Regions from separate parts of the Paenibacillus sp. ICGEB2008 genome, predicted to be linked through region 1. Evidence: riboswitches for the same ligand, from Rfam matches in the RefSeq annotation. Region 1 holds a riboswitch; the other holds the start of a gene.
The links. A riboswitch is a leader RNA that binds a small molecule or an ion and turns the genes downstream of it on or off. The one in region 1 is predicted to bind FMN.
Positions count from the first base shown of each region.

Region 2: linked by a shared signal. The riboswitch ahead of ribE (riboflavin synthase) and the one ahead of C400_RS0107390 (DMT family transporter) in region 1 are both predicted to bind FMN.

Region 1 is NZ_AMQU01000007.1:605,735-615,173, reverse strand. It holds gene C400_RS0107420 (formate--tetrahydrofolate ligase) at 1-294, opposite strand, end outside; gene C400_RS0107415 (DUF6933 domain-containing protein) at 555-1,058, opposite strand; gene C400_RS0107410 (response regulator transcription factor) at 1,365-2,072, shown strand; gene C400_RS0107405 (sensor histidine kinase) at 2,074-3,018, shown strand; gene C400_RS0107400 (ABC transporter ATP-binding protein) at 3,121-4,044, shown strand; gene C400_RS0107395 (ABC transporter permease) at 4,037-4,729, shown strand; FMN riboswitch at 4,854-4,998, shown strand; gene C400_RS0107390 (DMT family transporter) at 5,170-6,117, shown strand; gene C400_RS0107385 (methyl-accepting chemotaxis protein) at 6,345-8,375, shown strand; gene C400_RS0107380 (carboxylesterase/lipase family protein) at 8,516-9,439, opposite strand, start outside.
Region 2 is NZ_AMQU01000016.1:132,876-142,314, reverse strand. It holds gene ribH (6,7-dimethyl-8-ribityllumazine synthase) at 1-330, opposite strand, end outside; gene ribB (3,4-dihydroxy-2-butanone-4-phosphate synthase) at 359-1,042, opposite strand; gene ribE (riboflavin synthase) at 1,117-1,782, opposite strand; FMN riboswitch at 2,113-2,285, opposite strand; gene C400_RS0115505 (IDEAL domain-containing protein) at 2,354-2,821, opposite strand; gene C400_RS0115500 (thiamine pyrophosphate-dependent enzyme) at 3,041-5,329, opposite strand; gene C400_RS0115495 (2-oxoacid:acceptor oxidoreductase family protein) at 5,329-6,342, opposite strand; gene C400_RS0115490 (peptidylprolyl isomerase) at 6,598-7,032, opposite strand; gene lysA (diaminopimelate decarboxylase) at 7,194-8,561, opposite strand; partial or broken gene C400_RS0115480 (spore germination protein) at 8,672-9,439, opposite strand, start outside.

The sequences.
Region 1 (9,439 bases):
CCCGGTGGCTCCACCTTTCATCCCAAAGCAAGGTCCAAGGGACGGCTCACGCAGCGCAGCAACGGTTTTATGCCCCATCGCGTTGAGTGCCTGGGACAGCCCGATGGTTGTCAGCGTTTTTCCTTCTCCAGCCGGAGTGGGATTCATCGCTGTAACCAGCACCAGCTTTCCATTCGGGCGATCCTTCAGTTCCTCCCACAGAGATGGATTCAGCTTCGCTTTATATTTGCCATACGTCTCCAGATGCTCTTCTTCAATTCCTGCTTCTTTGGCTATATCAATAATCCTCTTCATCTTTCGTTATGTACCCCCCGTTTTATAAGTCTGACCCATGGTGTCGAACCCTTTATCATTTTATTCTACCAAAGTGTACGGTTTATTGCGCTATGATTCATTTCATCGCAAGCATGACTATCCTGTGAGTTATAAAAAAAGCATCCCCTGCCTGCATGAACTTTGAGGATACTCTTTTGGCATGTCCTAATCAGCAGAAATCCTTTAGAAATCAGGACAGCTTGGGACTACAAACCATCCATATGTAAGCAATTAAACTCTCAACTACTCTCCACTTTATAATGCTTTTCCAGCAGTTCTTTAAAAACGTCAATCGGGTACTTGTATTGATCCGTTTTGAACACAATCCGGTTATTCCACTGGTTCTTTTCCAGCTCGCACCCATGCTCCATGTCCAGTTCCTTCATAATAAATATAATCTCATCTAAGGTTACCATCACACTATGTCTATTCGTCGTAGTCGCCAGCATCTGCTCGCCTTCCTGTATGTATGCCTTAACGATCTGTTCATCAAACCCTTCGCTGATCATTAATTCCTTCAAGGTTTGTACAAAAAGAGACGGCAGGTTTTTGTACTGCGATTTTTTAATCCCAAACAGCGTGACGCTTAAGCGGGAAATATCATGCATAAACACAATATTTTTTCTCCGGTTCAGTAAAAACAAGCTGGCATGCCAACTATTCAAAGGCGGATAAATATCAACTTGAAGTGGTTCAGTCTCCCATTCCTTCAGCAGTTTTTGGGTTCCCCGTATAACAAACATCATTGCTCTCCTTTATTGACGGTTCTGTACCGTAGCTCGTGATCTGACATCCCTAATCTCTCACACTAGGCTTGCCCCGGAAATTATAACACCGTATTCCAAACATCGGATTATAGACTATTTCAGTATAGAATAGGGGAATGATTAATTACCTGACACTGTTGAACGTAGCTCCTTCGGGACAATCCAGGGCATTTTCGTTTTCTTAGTGGATATTTTTTATGGAAATCCCCTTCACCGCTCTATATAATTCAGGTACAGTTCGTCACACGAGCTTAATCTAAAAATTAGGGGTGTTCCACACCTATGTCACAGCATATTTTACTTATTGAAGACGATCTATCCATTGCTGAAATGCTGCTCAAAGCACTCACCAAGGAGGGCTACAATTTAACCACCGCCTATGACGGAGAAGAAGGACTTAATACCTTTGAACGGCATAACTATGACCTCGTACTCGTGGATCTGATGATGCCAAAGGTTGATGGTATGGAGGTAATCCGCCGAATTCGTACCCGCAGCGCCGTGCCGATTTTGATTATGTCGGCTAAGGACAGTGATGTGGATAAAGCGCTTGGACTGGGCTTCGGGGCAGATGATTATGTTGCCAAACCTTTTTCGATGCTTGAGATGACGGCGCGTATTCAATCCGCAATCCGCAGATCGACTACCTATGCTCGTCTGCAACAGCAGGAGGAACAGCCGCAAGCACAAGTGTTGACCTATGGAAATTTGCGCATTGATTTTGATCATTTTACAGTCATACGCGATGGAAATGAAATTCAGCTAACAGCCAAAGAATCCGATATTCTGAAGCTGTTTGCATCCAATCCGAACCGGGTTTTTACGAAAGCTCAATTATACGGATTTATTTGGAAAGACGATTATATGGGTGATGAGAATGTGATTAACGTCCATATTCGCCGCCTACGTGAGAAAATTGAAGAAGATCCCTCTCACCCTGTCCACATTAAGACGCTGTGGGGCATCGGCTACAAATGGGAGAATGGTTGATATGAGCATCGAAATCATTTTCGAATGGATTGTCGTCCTCATGATGTCCGTCGTTATCATATGGCTTTGGCGGGAACGTGTAGCCTATAAGCGCAAAATCAAGAATGTCCGAACCCTACTTGAGCGGATCGTGACCGTGAATCATGCGGAAAAGCTGCTATATGTCACAGGTGACGTTGAACTGCAGCGACTCATGACGGAGATCAACCGGCTACTAGACTTAAATTTGAGGGTATCAGCCGATTACAACCGGAGCCAAATCGCTATGCGCAAAATGATTTCAAATATTTCTCACGATCTCAAGACCCCGCTTACCGTTGTGCTTGGTTATGCCGAGATGCTGGATGGCGATCCAGATATTTCGTCAGAAGAACGTATAAAGCTGCTATCCAGAATTCATCAAAAGACAAGCGAAGCGATTGAGCTGATCGGAAGTTTTTTTAGTTTGGCGAAGCTGGAAGCCAACGATACGGATATTCCACTGACCCGACTGGAGATAGGAGAACTGTGCAGACGCAGCATTTTGGAGTTTTATGATCTGCTGACGGCTCAGGGTTTTACGGTACATATTGACATTCCGGAGCATCCCATTTATGCCTTGGGGAACGAAGGAGCCATTGGGCGGGTGCTGAGCAATCTGATTTCAAATGCCATTCGCTACGGGGCAGAGGGTCGAACGCTAGGCCTGACGCTGTCAGAACAGCAGGATACAGTGCGTATAGAAGTGTGGGATCGTGGAAAAGGCATACAGGAGCCGGAGCAGGATAAGGTTTTTGAACGCATGTACACACTTGAGGATTCCCGTAATAAGGCGGTACAGGGCAGTGGACTGGGTCTTACGATTGCCAAGCGCCTGGTTGAATGCATGAATGGAGAGATGCAATTGACCAGCAAACCTTATGAGCAGACCGTCTTCTCTTTTACCTTGAAGAAGATCAACTATTAAGCGAGCTGCTCAACTTAATAAATTTGTAAGGATTACGAAAGAAAAATGAACATTTCGCCCTTTATTCTTGAATTATCAACAGCACACGAAGGGAGAACACCCATGACTTACATATTACGTACACATCAGCTGACCAAAGCCATGAAGGGCAATGAAATTGTAGCAGGGGTCAGTATGAATGTGCGCAAGGGGGAAACCTATGGCTTTCTCGGTCCCAATGGGGCGGGCAAGACAACGATCATGAAAATGATTACCAACCTGCTCAAGCCGACATCGGGTGAGATTGAACTGTTCGGTGAAAAGCTAACGCCAAACTCTTATCATCTGCTCGGACGGATGGGTTCGATTATTGAATACCCAATTTTTTATGATAGACTGACGGCTCAGCAAAATCTCGAACTTCATTGTGAATACATGGGCTATTATAATAAACAGGCTGTCCGGGATGCGCTAGAATTAGTGAACTTGCGGAATGCGAGTGACAAGCCAGTAAAAGACTTTTCACTAGGAATGAAGCAGCGTCTCGGGATTGCCCGGGCCATTGCGACCAAGCCAGAGCTACTCATTTTGGATGAACCAATTAATGGTCTGGACCCAGTGGGAATTAAGGAAATTCGGCAGTTATTCCACATGTTATGCAAGGAATATGGGATGACGCTGCTCGTATCCAGTCATATTTTAGCGGAAATAGAGCAGATTGCGGATACAATAGGCGTGATTAATCACGGACGGCTGATTGAGGAAGTTTCGATGGAACAGGTACGGGATACCAATACAGAATACATCGAATTTACGACCAACGATTGTAAAAAAGCGGCCTACGTCCTCTCCCATCATCTGAGTCTGAATAATATAAAGGTACTCAATGAACAGAGTATACGTATTTACGATATGAGTGTACCGCAGAAGCAAATTACGAAAACGCTCATTTTAAATGATGTAGAAGTCGATTCCATTCATCAGAAAAGCAGTACGCTGGAAGACTACTTTTTACGTCTGTTACATGGAGGTGAGCCCCATGCTTAGATTAATACAGTTGGAGATGAAAAAGCTTCATCTGGCGGGTTATATCCGTTCAGCACTGATCGCCAACGCCTGTATTTTGGGGTTGCTCTGTATTATTGCGCTGGATAGCCAAAATGAAGGAGTACCCGAATTTACACAGTACGCTCAGCTTCTTGATCTCATGGACAATATGGTGAGAGCCACATTTATTGTATTTGCCTCCGTTCTGCTATGCCGTTTTATTGTAGGAGAATTTAAGTCCAAATCGATTACAATCTTGTTCATGTATCCGATTCATCGTCAAAAGCTGATGATCGCCAAACTCTTGATTGTGCTGCTGTTTACGTTCTTGTCTGTTGTTATATCGGAAATCATCATTACGGCTGCGATTCATTTGCTCAACCAGTTTGTCATGATTGTACCGGATAAGCTTACTCTTTCCATACTGGCCGAACAATCCGCGCGGACGCTAATCAATGCCGTGGCCGCCAGCTTTATGGGATTGGTTCCGCTGTATATGGGAATGCGAAGATACTCAGTACCCACGACTATTGTGACCTCAATTCTGGTTGTAGCCTTGCTTTTCTCCAATAATAACGGCGCTACACTTAGTTCCATTGCCCCCGTGCAAATCAGCTTCTCTGTGCTGGGAATGATTGTGGCTTATGCGGCAATTCGGCGCATTGAGTATAAGGATATTGCTTAGTAATATAGATTTTAGTGAAACGCTTTCAAAAAAAGATGAAAATCCTTGTTAGATATACACACATTTTTCACTGGACTTCATTCTAAAACAGGTATATCCTATAGGAGAAATTAAAAAACGGAATAAGGATCTTCGGGGTAGGGTGAGATTCCCAACCGGCGGTATGGCTCATGGAGCTAAGCCCGCGACTCTGTATCTGGCAACAGGATACGGACTGATTTGGTGAGATGCCAAAGCCGACGGTAAAGTCCGGATGGAAGAAGATCGAAGTATGAACATGCCGCAAAGTGAATGAATGCTGCGCTATAGTTTTTGCAGTAACTTCATTTAACTTGTATCAAACGGCAAGTTTATTTGATCAACCCCCGTCTTGCATGGCTTTCGCCATGGACGGGGGTTTTTGTGCCACCGGTCCTGTATTCGCAAGGAGCTAAATAAGTATGAGTCAATCATCAACTGTACTATCATCCAAAGGTTTTGATCGTAGCTCCCACATGAAAAGCGGTTTTTGGCTAGTCGCGATCGGAGCGGCCTTGTGGGGTGCAGACCCGCTGTTTCGTATTATTTTGTTAAAGTCATTCACCTCAGCACAAATCGTACTGATGGAGCATGTGCTGCTCTTTATCGCTCTGACGCCGATGCTGTGGAAGCATCGCGAGGAGCTCAAAACGATACGATTTCGTCAGGTTTTCGCTATTTTGTTCGTCTCGTGGGGCGGCTCGGCACTGGCCAGTGTGATTTTCACCATGGCACTCAGCAACGGTGATCTGAATGCAGTTCTTTTGCTCCAGAAGCTTCAGCCTTTGGTCGCCATTATTCTGGCCCGCGTTATATTGAAGGAAATGCTACCGCGTCATTTTGGAATATTAATTGTCATCGCTCTGTTCGGAACGTATCTTCTAACCTTCGGTTGGTCGCTTCCCTTTGGGCATGTTCATGATTTTGTTCACATTGGTAGTCTGCTCGCACTAGGTGCAGCGGTTCTGTGGGGCGGTTCGACCGTTATGGGTAGCTACTTGCTTCGTTCGATGAAATATGAGACAGTAACCTCCCTCCGCTTCATGGTGGCGCTCCCTCTGCTCATTGTTCTCACCTCGGTGGAGCATGCTCCGTGGAATATGCCTACAGGTACATGGGCGGGCGCAGCTGTAATGATCAACTTGCTGCTGCAAGCATTGCTTCCGGGTCTTCTCAGTTTATTACTGTATTACAAAGGCTTAAGTACAACCAAAGCTTCTTATGCTACGATGGCAGAATTGAGCTTCCCCATGGTTGGTGTCGTAATTAACTGGATCGCTTTCCAGCAAATCGTTACCGTAGCGCAATTGACTGGTTTTATGCTGATCTGGATTACACTCTTTATGATTTCTCGTCAGCAGAAAAATTAATAGCTTAATCTTCTTTCATGCTCATCCAAGCCAAATCGTGAAGATGCTTTTGCATCTCTGATTTGGCTTTTTATGTATTCATATTCATATTAACATTAGTTCCTAAGACCTATTTTTTCAAAAAAAAGTGTACTATTCCTTGTTTTTAAAGATTACATCTATAAAATTAGTCGATTTATGTCGAATAAAACTATGTAGTGATCATCTGACACAGAGGAGAAAAAACTATGACTAAAGCAAAACAAACAGTTCCGTGGTGGAACAGGTTTCTCAAGCAGTTTTATTTAATGAGGACAAAATTAATAATATCTTTTTTGGCTGTGTTATTGATTCCAAGCGTACTTATTGGATACTTTTCTTACCAGGGGGCCACGACACAGCTCAGTCAGCAGATGGCTGCTTCCGTAAACACGAATCTGTATCTGATCCGAAGCAATGTTAATCAGTATGTAGCACCGATTATAAAAGACGTAGACGTGCTTACCAGTGAGATCGAATCTGATTCCATTGGTTCCAACCAAGAAGCACTTCAGAAAAAGTTGGACGTCATCGTCAAAGCTCATCCTGAGTTAGATGCCGCGCTCCTTGGCAATATGGAAGGACAATATATCCGTTCTCCGATAAAAAAGGAGGCTGATTATGATCCTAGGGAGAGAAAATGGTACAAAAACGCAATGCTACATAAGGGCAAGGTATTCGTCGGCGTTCCAGTTGCCAGCGTTACGACAGGAAACTTAGTGGTTAATGTATCGGCAACGCTCAAGGACGGTGAAGGAGCTGTTGCATTGGCTTTGAATCTGGACAAGATGGGTGAAAGTCTCCAATCTGTGAAGATAGGTGAACGCGGAGGACTCATCATTGTTGATTCTGATCATAAAGTTGTATCTGGGACTGGAACAGCCTTTACCAAGACAGGCAAAAAACCGGCTGACACCATGGAGGGCCTTCCCGAAGTGGCGGCAACCGGTGAAAATGATACTCCTTCCGTGTCGCAAATTCAATTTATGAATCGGGACGTACTGGCCTTTACACTTAAGGACCCTCTCACTGGCTGGAACATTGTTGCACTATCGGATCTGGAGGATTACAGTGATGCAGCCCAACCGATTCTGAAGCAAAGCCTGATTGTAATTGTTATTTCCATACTGGCCGCTGCGATCATCATAGTGCTTATGGTCCGCTCATTCCTGATCCCACTCAAAAAGCTGCAAGCAGGAACACGGATCGTCCGTGATGGAAATCTGACCGAACGTGTTAATCTGTCTAGAAAGGACGAGTTCGGCGAGCTGGCACAGAATTTTGACCAGATGACGCATTCCTTGCATTCAATGGTCTCCGAAGTCAACCAAACCTCCTCCCGTCTTGCTTCCTCTTCCCTGATAATCAAGGAGAGCACAGAGCAAACGACGGAGTCCGTACAACACGTAGCGGAAACAGTTATGGAATCCGCGGAAAATGCAGTGACCAGCGCCGAGGCATCCGAGCAAACCGCCAATGCTGTTGAAGAAATGGCGAAGGGTGTCAGCACGATTGCCGAATCGGCAAGCTCCATCGTGGATTCAGCAGGACAAACCGAGCAGGACGTAGCTCAAGGCAGTCAAATGATCAGCCATGTGCGGACACAAATGGACCGCATTTTGGAAGCTGTAAGCCAAACGGCTAGCCTGATGGATGAGCTATCCCAGCTCTCGGACGATGCGAAGCAAATGAATGCGGCTATAGCTGCCATTGCCAAGCAAACTAACTTATTGTCCCTGAACGCATCTATTGAAGCCTCCAGAGCAGGCGAAGCTGGACGTGGATTTGCTGTAGTCGCTATAGAGGTACGCAAGCTGTCGGAACAGTCCAAGGAAAGCGCCGATTCCATCAGTCAGATCATTACGCAGATGCTCGATTTGATTCAACGCTCTACCGCTACGATGAACGGTAATGTTCGTAATCAGGTAGGTGAAGGATTACGAATCAGCCAAGATGCAGAAGGTGCTTTTACGAATATTGAACGCTCTACTTCTCATATCGTGGAACAAATTCAAAGTGTGTCCGCTGCTGCTGAACAAATCTCAGCCAGTACAGAGGAAGTTTCCGCCACTGTCACCCATTTGGCAAGCCTATCCCGCAATTCGGCGGACAGTTCGCAGACAACCTCTGCTGCCGCTCAAGAGCAAATGGCAGCCATGGAGGAAATCGCCTCTTCCTCACAGGAGTTGTCCAACATGGCACAGGATCTGCAAGAGCTTGTTAAGCGATTTAAGATTTAGCTTCCACAGCTATTATTGAAATTTTCACCAACGAAAGCTCAGCAGTACTGTATCTGTTTACTAACAAAAGCCTTCGCCCGCATACAAAATACGGGCGAAGGCTTTTTCGTTGATTCCTTTAGACGATGCCTCGTACTTACCTATATGCTCATCTGCCCCGTTAGCTGGCGGCGTCTATCCCCTTCTGGATCATGTTCCACCATAATATCCTGATGAAAAATGGCTGTAGCTCGCTGTTGCCTGTCGTACATCGGCCATGCTCGCTCAGGTAGCATAGGCTCCCCATCCCGTGCAAAAGCAACCCATGCCTGCTGCATATCATGAGCAAGCTTCTCCATCGAAGGTTGAATCTCTAATCCCAGCTTACCCAGCAGCTTCAGATTATCGAAAACAAAAGCAATTTCTGCACCGTGAACCGCTTGTCCAAAGGTAGGATGGCCCGGCAGTGTCCAATCAAAACGGTACATCCATACCGACGCATACACCGACTGTGCAGCGGCAAGAGCCAACGCAGGACGCCAAAAAATGAGATCAGTCAACATTTGTGCCTGTCCCTCAATGGTAACTGGAAAAGGTTCTATCAGGTCGCCAATGTCGGACATACCTGTCATCATTTCCAATGCCTGACGTGCTGTTAGCTTGTTCATCAGATGGGATTCTTTGCGGATAAAATAGTTCCCTTCATGCAAGTTCGTTCCAATCATAACAGATACCTGTTTTGCTGAACCTTGGGCGATTGCCGACAGGGGTACATCCGGCAAGGTCACCCCGTCCACAACGGGTTGATAAATCATCGCCATCCCAGGTCCGATGACTTCATGTGTTTTGGCCATAGCGAGCATCAACGCATCTGTCGGCAGCGTAAACAATCGCTCAGGATGCTGAGCATCCACACCCAGTTGCTGCAAATACACAGCCGCCACTTGCTCAGCCTGTGCAGCTGGCAACACCTGCGATGCTCCACTTTGCAAAATTGCACGCTGGAACAGCCCCTCAGCGGCTGGCATCGCCAATAGAGCGGCAATACTCATCGCGCCTGCCGATTCACCGAACACCGTTACTTC
Region 2 (9,439 bases), on a different contig from region 1:
GACACCCGTTTTCAGACTGCTTGCCGCCACACCCTTGGCCACTTCATTGCAGACGATATCATAGTGTGAAGTAGAACCACGGATAACCGTGCCAAGCGTAATGACAGCATCATACTTTCCACTTGCGGCCATTTTTTGTGCAATAAGCGATATTTCAAATGCACCCGGCACCCACGCTACATCAATTTCACCTTCCTGTGCACCATGTCGTTGAAGTGCATCAAGTGCACCGCTCAACAGTTTGCTTGTAATAAATTCATTAAATCTGCCCACCACAATACCATACTTTAAACCATTCGATACGAGATTACCTTCCAGAAAACGTGCCATGCTTATCAACCTCTCTTTTTTAAATTATTTACAATGACAAACGACGACGGTAGTCGATTAAATGCTGAATGCTAATCAGCTTCAATTGATGTCGCTTGGCGATCACGACCAAATCAGGTAAGCGGGCCATCGAACCATCTTCCTTTATAATTTCGCAAATGACCCCGGCAGGCTTAAAGCCGCTGAGTCGGGCCAGATCGACAGCCGCTTCAGTATGACCGGCACGTTGCAAGACCCCACCATCGCGAGCAATTAGTGGGAACATGTGACCAGGTTTGCGAAAATCGCTTCCCGTGATTGCTTCGTCGGCTAAGGCACGAACAGTCAAAGAGCGCTCAGCCGCTGAAATCCCCGTTGTTGTCTTCATATGATCTACCGATACCGTAAAGGCGGTACCATGAAAATCTGTGTTTTGCTCTACCATAGGATGCAATTCCAATGCCTTGGCTCGGTGCTGTGTGATCGGCACACAGACCAATCCGCGACCTTCTGTAATCATGAAATTGATCACCTCGGGCGATGCTTTTTCAGCCAAAGCGATAAAGTCGCCTTCATTTTCCCGCTGTTCATCATCCACTACAATAACGACTTTGCCGTTCTTTAAATCCTCCAATGCTTCTTCGATGGAATCCAATCGTATCTCTTCGTCATGGTGCAACTCATCCTGCTCCATGATGTTTGTCGTTGCACTTGTTTGGATGCCTCTATCCATAACCCTCTCCTCCTTATGTCTTGTGTCACGAATGCTCCTGAACCAATTTTTCTATTATTCTGTAACAGGCTGTATCAGGCAAAGCCGTGTTTCGCCAAATAGTCCAAACTAAGTGGGGCTTGATCGGCTCTCTCCATCGACGCTGAACCTCTGTAATGTAAAAGTTGCTCCACATATTTGCCCAATATATCGCATTCAATATTCACGGTATCTCCCTCACGTTTGGCTTGTAAGGCCGTTTCGGCTAAGGTGTGGGGGATAATAGATACAGCAAAGCTATTTCTCGTCCGCTGCGCGACTGTGAGGCTGATACCATCAATTGTAATTGACCCTTTGAGAAGAACATATTTAAATAATGCTTGATCAGAAGGCTCAACTTCGAACACTACCGCATTCTGCTCTGATGTCACTCCGCGAATCGTACCCGTCCCGTCCACATGTCCCTGTACGATATGTCCTCCGAATCTTCCACTCGCCGCCATCGCCCGCTCCAAATTGACTCGACTGCCGGATCTGAGTTCCCTTAGATTACTGCTGCGAAAAGTCTCAGGCATCACATCAACCTTAAAATCTTTAGTACCAATCTGTATTGCCGTCAGGCAAACACCATTCACCGAGACACTGTCGCCTATTTTCAAATCGTCCAATACCACAGAACCCGAAATACCCAGCACCATCGCTTCACCACTTTTGGAAATACTTTGAATGCGACCCACTTCCTCGACCAATCCGGTAAACATGCTTTCACTCCTTTCCACTACATTTCAGTTTATCCCTAATTCATCAGCTGTAAGCGCAAATAACCCCCAGTCGGGATTCAATCCGTCATGGGGGTGATGAGAGTCACATATGTAGTATACAAGCGCAGTTCATACATGTATTAAAATGACATGAAATCATAGGTCTGCCAAAAGAAAGCATGATGACAATACAGCCAATTACGCTCAGAACACTATCAAAAAGAAAGCTTAATAAAAGCTGTCGTCCGATGCTGTCCTACAACGAAATAAGCCGTACGTACTTTTACGTATGCTAAAAATTGGCACATGTCACGTCATGCACATGCGCTTCGTATCCTTCTCCCATCCAGACTATACTGTCGGTCCCGGAATTGCACCAGGTCCACCTTCTGCTGATTGTTCAGCATCCGGGTCACGGACTAAGCCATGCTGTGTTCTCAGAAGCGATTCACAAACATGTCATCACCGCCGGTGGGGAATTTCGCCCCGCCCCGAAGGATCTTGCTCTTATTTAATTGAATTAACATTAAACTTGTTACGTATATTAGCACCGACTTCTAAAAAAAGCAAGTTATCTAATCGAAGCTCCTGCTTTGCTTTTGACATATTGAGTGGAGAGTTCCTCAAACCAGGTTTTATCATTCATATGAAGCGCCAGGTCAATCAGATCGGCCAGTTCGTCGACTCCAAGCTGCGTATCATGATCAAAGGTAATGACAGCTGAAGCAACAGGTCCTCGCTCTCCCTCAGAACATGCTTCATAATCCAGTCTTACATCCACATGCCCATCAATAAACTCGCATTTTAGAAAATAAATAATTTCACACATTAAAATAGGGCGCACTTGTGTTTCTAACACGCAATCCATCACCTTGGCAGAATAATGCTGGTTCGTCAGCGTGAATTTGTGTTCTGTTGCCGCCAGCGATGCCCGTCCAAAATCATCCGTAAACTTGAGTTCCACTGGCGTGATGTTCATAACCTTGGGGATTTGCTTCTTTATAATTTCAATTATTTCAACTGTGTTCAGCTTAATCATTACCTGCACCTCATTGCATCTTAAAATTCAGAAGAAGACTTTATAACATACCTTCTATAGGCCTCCACTCCTATATCGGAAATCATTACCTGTTTTTTTATGCTTCAACCCATAAACGCAAAAAAAGATTCCTGGCGCAGCAAGCGCTAGGAATCTCAATCGAACCGGTGCCGAAACAGCGGCTAACAATGTTACACGATTATTATGCAAAAAACAGAATTATAACTCCGAAATTTCATGTTTCTTTTTCAGGATAGTCCAGCGACGCTCAATCTCCTGCTCAAAGGTAGCCAGCGTTGCTTCCTCTTTGAGAAGATGCTTCGTTTTACCCATTAATTTTAGCCATTCTGCGGCTGGAATCCGTTTTCCCTTGTCTTCCGGATTGTACGTAATCGTCGTGCTCCCTTGCTCGATTTCGTACAAAGGAAAGAAGCAAGACTCGACTGCGGCGCCAACGATACTAGTACCCAATCTGTCTTCGGATTTCCAGTTGAGTGGGCAGGCGCACAGAATTTTACCATATGCCGTACCCACGTTGTTGGCGTACCATTGAGCCTTGGCGGCTTTGCGCAGCATATCCTGCGGATGACTTTCGGCTGCTGTAAAGGCATACGGGATGTTACAGGCGGCCATAATTTGCACGGTATCCTTATGATGCCCTTGCTTCCCTTTTTGCATTTTCCCTACACCCGATGTACTGGTCATATGCCCCATTGGAGTGGAGTACGATTGCTGCGAACCTGTATTCATGTACCCCTCGTTGTCATATTCCAGCATAATCAGTTTATGGTTACGCAGAGCCGCACCAATCGCAGAACCCATACCAATATCCATCCCGCCGTCACCACTGATCATGATAAAGGTCGGATCATCCGACATCTCAATTTCATTACGTCGCTTCATCTCCATATAAGCTTCCAGCGCTCCTGAAAGGGTAGCGGCCCCGTTTTGAAAAAGATTGTGGATCATCGGTTGCTTGTGTGATGTATATGGGTACCCTGTCGTCACCACATATACGCAGCCAGTCTGGAACAGTACGACAATGTCGCCTTCAATCCCTTTAAAAAACAGTTCTAGTGCAGACAAGGCTCCACAACCAGGACAAGCCCCATGACCCGGAGTAAGACGGCGTGGTTTGGTTGTTAACGAACGCAGAGGTGGTACCTTGACTTTGAGCTTCCCGGTCGCCTCGTCCGGCGTAACCTGAATCAGACCCGTACGGTATGCATTGCCACGTGGTGGCTGCATGACTTGCGGCATCACCTTGTCCGCTGAACCCGGATTAATCCCGTAATAATCAAAGGGCTTCTCCGCTCGTCCAGCCTCTGCCGCCTCAATCGCAAGCTGGAAGAACGCCTCTGCATCTTCCGCATAAAAATCCTTTCCTCCCAAGCCAAAGATACGGCTCAATACGAGGGTTTGATTCAGTGGGTCCTCCTGCAACGCCGCCTTAATTTCGTGCGTCAAATTACCGCCATCTGATCCGTACGAATCTGCACGTTCACCCACCAACAGCGCCTTGACATGGCGCAACGTCTCCCGCAGTTGTGCGGCTGGGAACGGCCGGATAATATTCGGACGAATCACACCAGCTTTAATGCCACGCGCACGGAGTTGATCCGCCACATCCTTGGCCGATTCAGCCGCCGAATTCAGCAGAAATACCGCAACCTCAGCATCCTCCATATGATACAGGTCCAAAATCGGATATTCCCGACCGGATAAAGCAGCATATTCTGCTGCTACCTGCTCATATACTCCTTCTGAAAGCTTCAACGCTTCGGACAGTTGAACGTGATTATTCGTCAGGTCATCACCGTTCATATGCGCACCCACAGTGACAGGATGATCAAAATCCGTAATATTCGGATAATTCAGGTTCGGATTGGGGCCTACAAAATCGCGCACGGTCTCTGCATCGGCAAAATATTGCACTTTACGTTTTTGATGAGATGTATAAAAACCGTCGTATGCGACCATTACAGGCAACCGTACATCGCTATGCTCTGCGATTTTCAGGGCTATGATGTTCATATCATACACAGCCTGTGGCGTACTTGCCGCCAAAATGACCCAGCCTGTATTCAAACCATAATACAGGTCCGAATGATCCCCCCGAATATCCAAGGGACCACTGACAGCTCTTGTCACCAGGTTCATAACCATAGGGAAACGGGTACCTGACTGAACAGGCAACTGCTCCAGCATGTACAGGAAACCTTGCGAACTGGTGGCGTTCACAACCCGCGCTCCAGCTGCCGCAGCTCCATAACAAATCCCTGCCGATCCGTGTTCTCCATCGGCTGCAACCAGTTTAATATTATGCTGACCACGCGTTTTCATTTGATCCAGATACTGCGCTACCTCGGTCGATGGAGTGATCGGGAAATATCCCATCATATGATAATTGATCTGCGCAGCCGCCGTAGCTGCCATTTCATTACCGGATTCGAACGTTGTCACTTGTGCGGCGCCCGTCTGTTTGAGTTCCTCCTCCAGTTTTGCCATTACGCACGCCCTCCTTCATATACCGGAAATTGGTGGGCAACACGATGCTGCTCCGCCCAGCCCCATTGCTCGCGACGCGAGCTTAACGCCCCCGATGGGCAAATATCTACACATTTCAGACATCCTTTGCAATACTGGTAATCAATCCCTTGCAAAAACGGCATCATTCTTCCGCGTTTGTCTGCTTGCTCTTCCCATACAAAACAGTAATCCGGGCAGATCGAATCACACTTGGCACAATGGGTACATTTATCAGCTTCATATTCAGGCACATAACCCTGACGTGAACCACTAACATCTCTCGTCATGCTGTTTCCCTGAGTCGCAATAACGCCCCCCAGTAATTGCGTTTCGTACCCCAGCAAAGGCTGCGGACGTTCAAAAACCCGATCCTGCGCGTCATCCGTAACCGGATATACGTGCAGTTCCATTTCCTCAAATCCTCGGTTAAACGTACGCAGATTAGGTTCAACTAATTGTGGATTTTTCTTTTCAAAGGTACTGCGTATAACCGATCTCATTGCTTCCGGGTCCAAGAAATCACAGACACGGAACAAGGCACCCAGCATGGACGTATTCAATTTGGTTCGCTCTTCCAGTGCGATCCCCATTGCATCGACCACTGCTAATGTACCGGATACCAGTCCCAAATCAGCCCGTATTTCTTCTGCCGGACGTGTGGAATTGACCACTACAATCCCATCCGCTGGCAGTCCGCTGATCACATTTACCGTTTTGTATAATGTTTCATGGAAAATGCCTACCACATGCGGTTGCTCAATCGGACTGTGATCCCGAATATCCACCTCCGGCTCACAAAAGCGAACAAAGCTTTTAACCGGACTTCCCTTCTTTTCCGAACCATAGGATGAGAAATTTGAAGCATTCAGCCCTAGACCAAGCACCCCGGTTTCGGCTAACATTTTGCCAGCCAGATTAGCGCCGAGTCCACCAATGGATTCCAGCCGGATTTCAAAGAATCCGAGTCGATTTGTGCGCGTTAAAATAGACAATGTGATAAGCCCCCTTCTTTTCCAACTCTTACTGAGCTTGAATACTCATATAAAATAAATGGAAAATGCATTCTTATGAAAAGGCTATCACAACACTTACTTTTCGAATGTGATCTTACGCACTGTAATACCTACGTGATTGTAAAAATCAGCAAACCGTCAAACAAAAGACAACAAAAGCCGCTCTGTCCAAAGACAGAACGGCTTAAGTACAACGCTATTTAAAGGAATTCATATCATACATGTAATGGTAAATTACACGTCAAATACTTTAACCTCTTTCATTTTGTCGCCTTGTTTTACAGCATCAATGAATTCCATACCTTTGGTTACTTTACCAAATACAGTATGTACTCCATCTAAATGCGGCTGTGGAGCGTAGCAAATAAAGAATTGGCTGCCACCTGTGTTGCGCCCTGCATGAGCCATGGACAGAACGCCTTTGGCATGCTTGGTTGTATTCGTAGCTGTTTCACAGTCAATAGTGTATCCAGGACCGCCTGTACCATTACCAATCGGACAACCACCTTGAGCAACAAAGCCCGGGATGACGCGGTGGAAGCTCAAACCGTTGTAGTAACCACTGTTTGCCAGCTTTTCAAAGTTGGCAACGGTGTTTGGAGCTTCTTCTGGGAAAAAGTCAATTTCGACGATACCGCCGTTTTCAAGATCTATTCTACCTTTTTTCATTGTTTGTATCTCCTTTTCAACCTGTTTTGAGAACTAAATAACATCAAGTTCCAGTTTACTATGAATTGGCGCGCTTAGCAAAGCCTTGTCCAAAAAAAGGGGCCATTGTCCCCGGTCATTCTTACCGATGCAATGGCCTGCTTGATTTTAGAATTCCACAATCAGGACGAAACCGTAATCTTGGCATTGGGCTGAACCACTGAGCCGGCTTGATCACGAACCAAGCGCTGTGGCAAAACATCGTTGCGAACAATATCCTCGTAGGTTTCCCGACGCACTACCAGCTCAGCCTCACCGTTGTTAACAAATACAACTGCTGGTCGGCGTATCCGGTTATAATTGCTCGCCATGGAGTAATTATAAGCTCCGGTTGAGGCTACAGCGAGCAAGTCTCCGCTATTCGGGCGAGGCAGTTCTACATCCCAAATAAGCATATCGCCGCTCTCACAGCATTTGCCTGCAATAGACACTGTTTCTTCGTTCGCATCTTGTGCTCGATTAGCCAGCATCGCTTCATACTTGGCCTGATACAGTGCAGGACGTGGATTATCTGTCATTCCGCCGTCTACGGAAACATATTTACGAACCTGCGGAATATCCTTGATGCTTCCTACCGTATACAAGGTTGTACCTGAATCACCTACAATACTTCGTCCCGGCTCAATCCAAATTTCTGGAAGCTCATCGTAAAGTCCAGAAAAATGAGTTTTCACCGCTTCGCCGATAGCCTGTACATAGGTGGATAGTTTCAGCGGTGTGTCCTCCTCTGTATAACGGATGCCAAATCCACCACCAAGATTAATCACCTTGAAGGAAAACTGAAGCTGCTCCTTAATCTCTCTGCAAAAAGCTGCGACCCGCTCGGCAGCCATTTGGAAGCCATTGACTTCGAAGATTTGCGAACCGATATGAGAATGTACTCCCAGCAGATTAAGATGATCCAGCTTGATAGCCTGTTCCACCGCTTGACGGGCTGTACCATTCGCAATGTCAAAGCCAAATTTTGAATCTTCTTGACCTGTGGCCATATATTCATGCGTATGCGCTTCAACCCCCGGCGTAACCCGCAGTAAAATATTGACCTGTTGTCCTTTTTCAGAGGCGAGAGCCTGTAACAAATGCAATTCCATCTTGCTATCAACGACGAAGCAGCCAATGTGCGCCTCTAACGCCATTTCAATTTCTTCCGGCGTCTTGTTATTGCCATGAAAATGGATTCGTTCTGCCGGGAATCCTGCTTGCAGCGCTGTGAACAGCTCTCCGCTGGAAACAACGTCAAGCGACATTCCTTCTTCAGCAGCTAAAGCGCACATGGCCATAACACAAAATGCTTTGCTTGCATAAGCCACTTGAAACTTTAAACCGGTCTCACGAAATGCTTCTATAAATTCCCGGCAACGCCGGCGGACTAACTGTTCGTCTACAATATATAGCGGCGTGCCAAAACGCTCTTTCAAAAGCGTGGTATCACATCCACCAATCTCCAAATGTCCATTGCTGTTAATTTTACTGCTTCCATGCAAATACATGTTCTGGCGCCTCTCTTTCTGGAACAAGCTAGTCATATTCCATCGAATGTTTACACCAGTATAGCAAAAAAAACATCAAGAACAATGGATTTTTATGCAGATCATTTATATTAATGCTCCTGTCCATTGCCTGAGTTCGAATCTGTGTTGGCATCCGTATGGGGCATACGCGTATTGTCCCTCGTTTTATTAAATGACGGGCGGTTAGGCGCATCAAGCACAGGCATACGGAACAAGATGGAAGCTAACGCTTTAGCATTAAAAGGAATGAACGGCCACAAATACGAAGAATTATATGACCGATGCAGCGTCAGCATCAAAATGATCAGTGTCGTGCCGACGACAAAGCCTGGTACGTGAAAAATAGCAACAGCAACCAGCAGGAATAGTCGAATCAGTCTATTCGCCAGTCCCAACTCATAGCTCGGTGTTGCGAACATCCCTATGGCAGCAACAGCCATGTACAAGACGACCTCATTTACGAATAGTCCCGTTTGAACTGCTATATCGCCAACCAGAATGGCTGCGATCAAACCCATAGCGGAAGCCAGTGGTGTCGGGGTATGCACAGCTGCCATTCGCATAAGATCGACCCCTAGTTCCACAATGATAAATTGGGCAATCAGCGGAAGATGAGCTTCCTTCTGAGGACCAATAAAATCGAGAAACGCCGGTTTTAACTCGGGATTGATGACCATTAGCAGCCACATCGGAAGCAGAAACATTGAGGCGAATATGCCTAAAAAACGCACCCAGCGTAAATAGCTACCCATAAAAGCGGTTTGCCGATTCTCTTCTGCATGCTGGCACAGGTCAAAAAAAAGTGGTAGGCAAAATCATTACGCTGGGTGAGGTATCAACGAAAATAACGAGCCTTC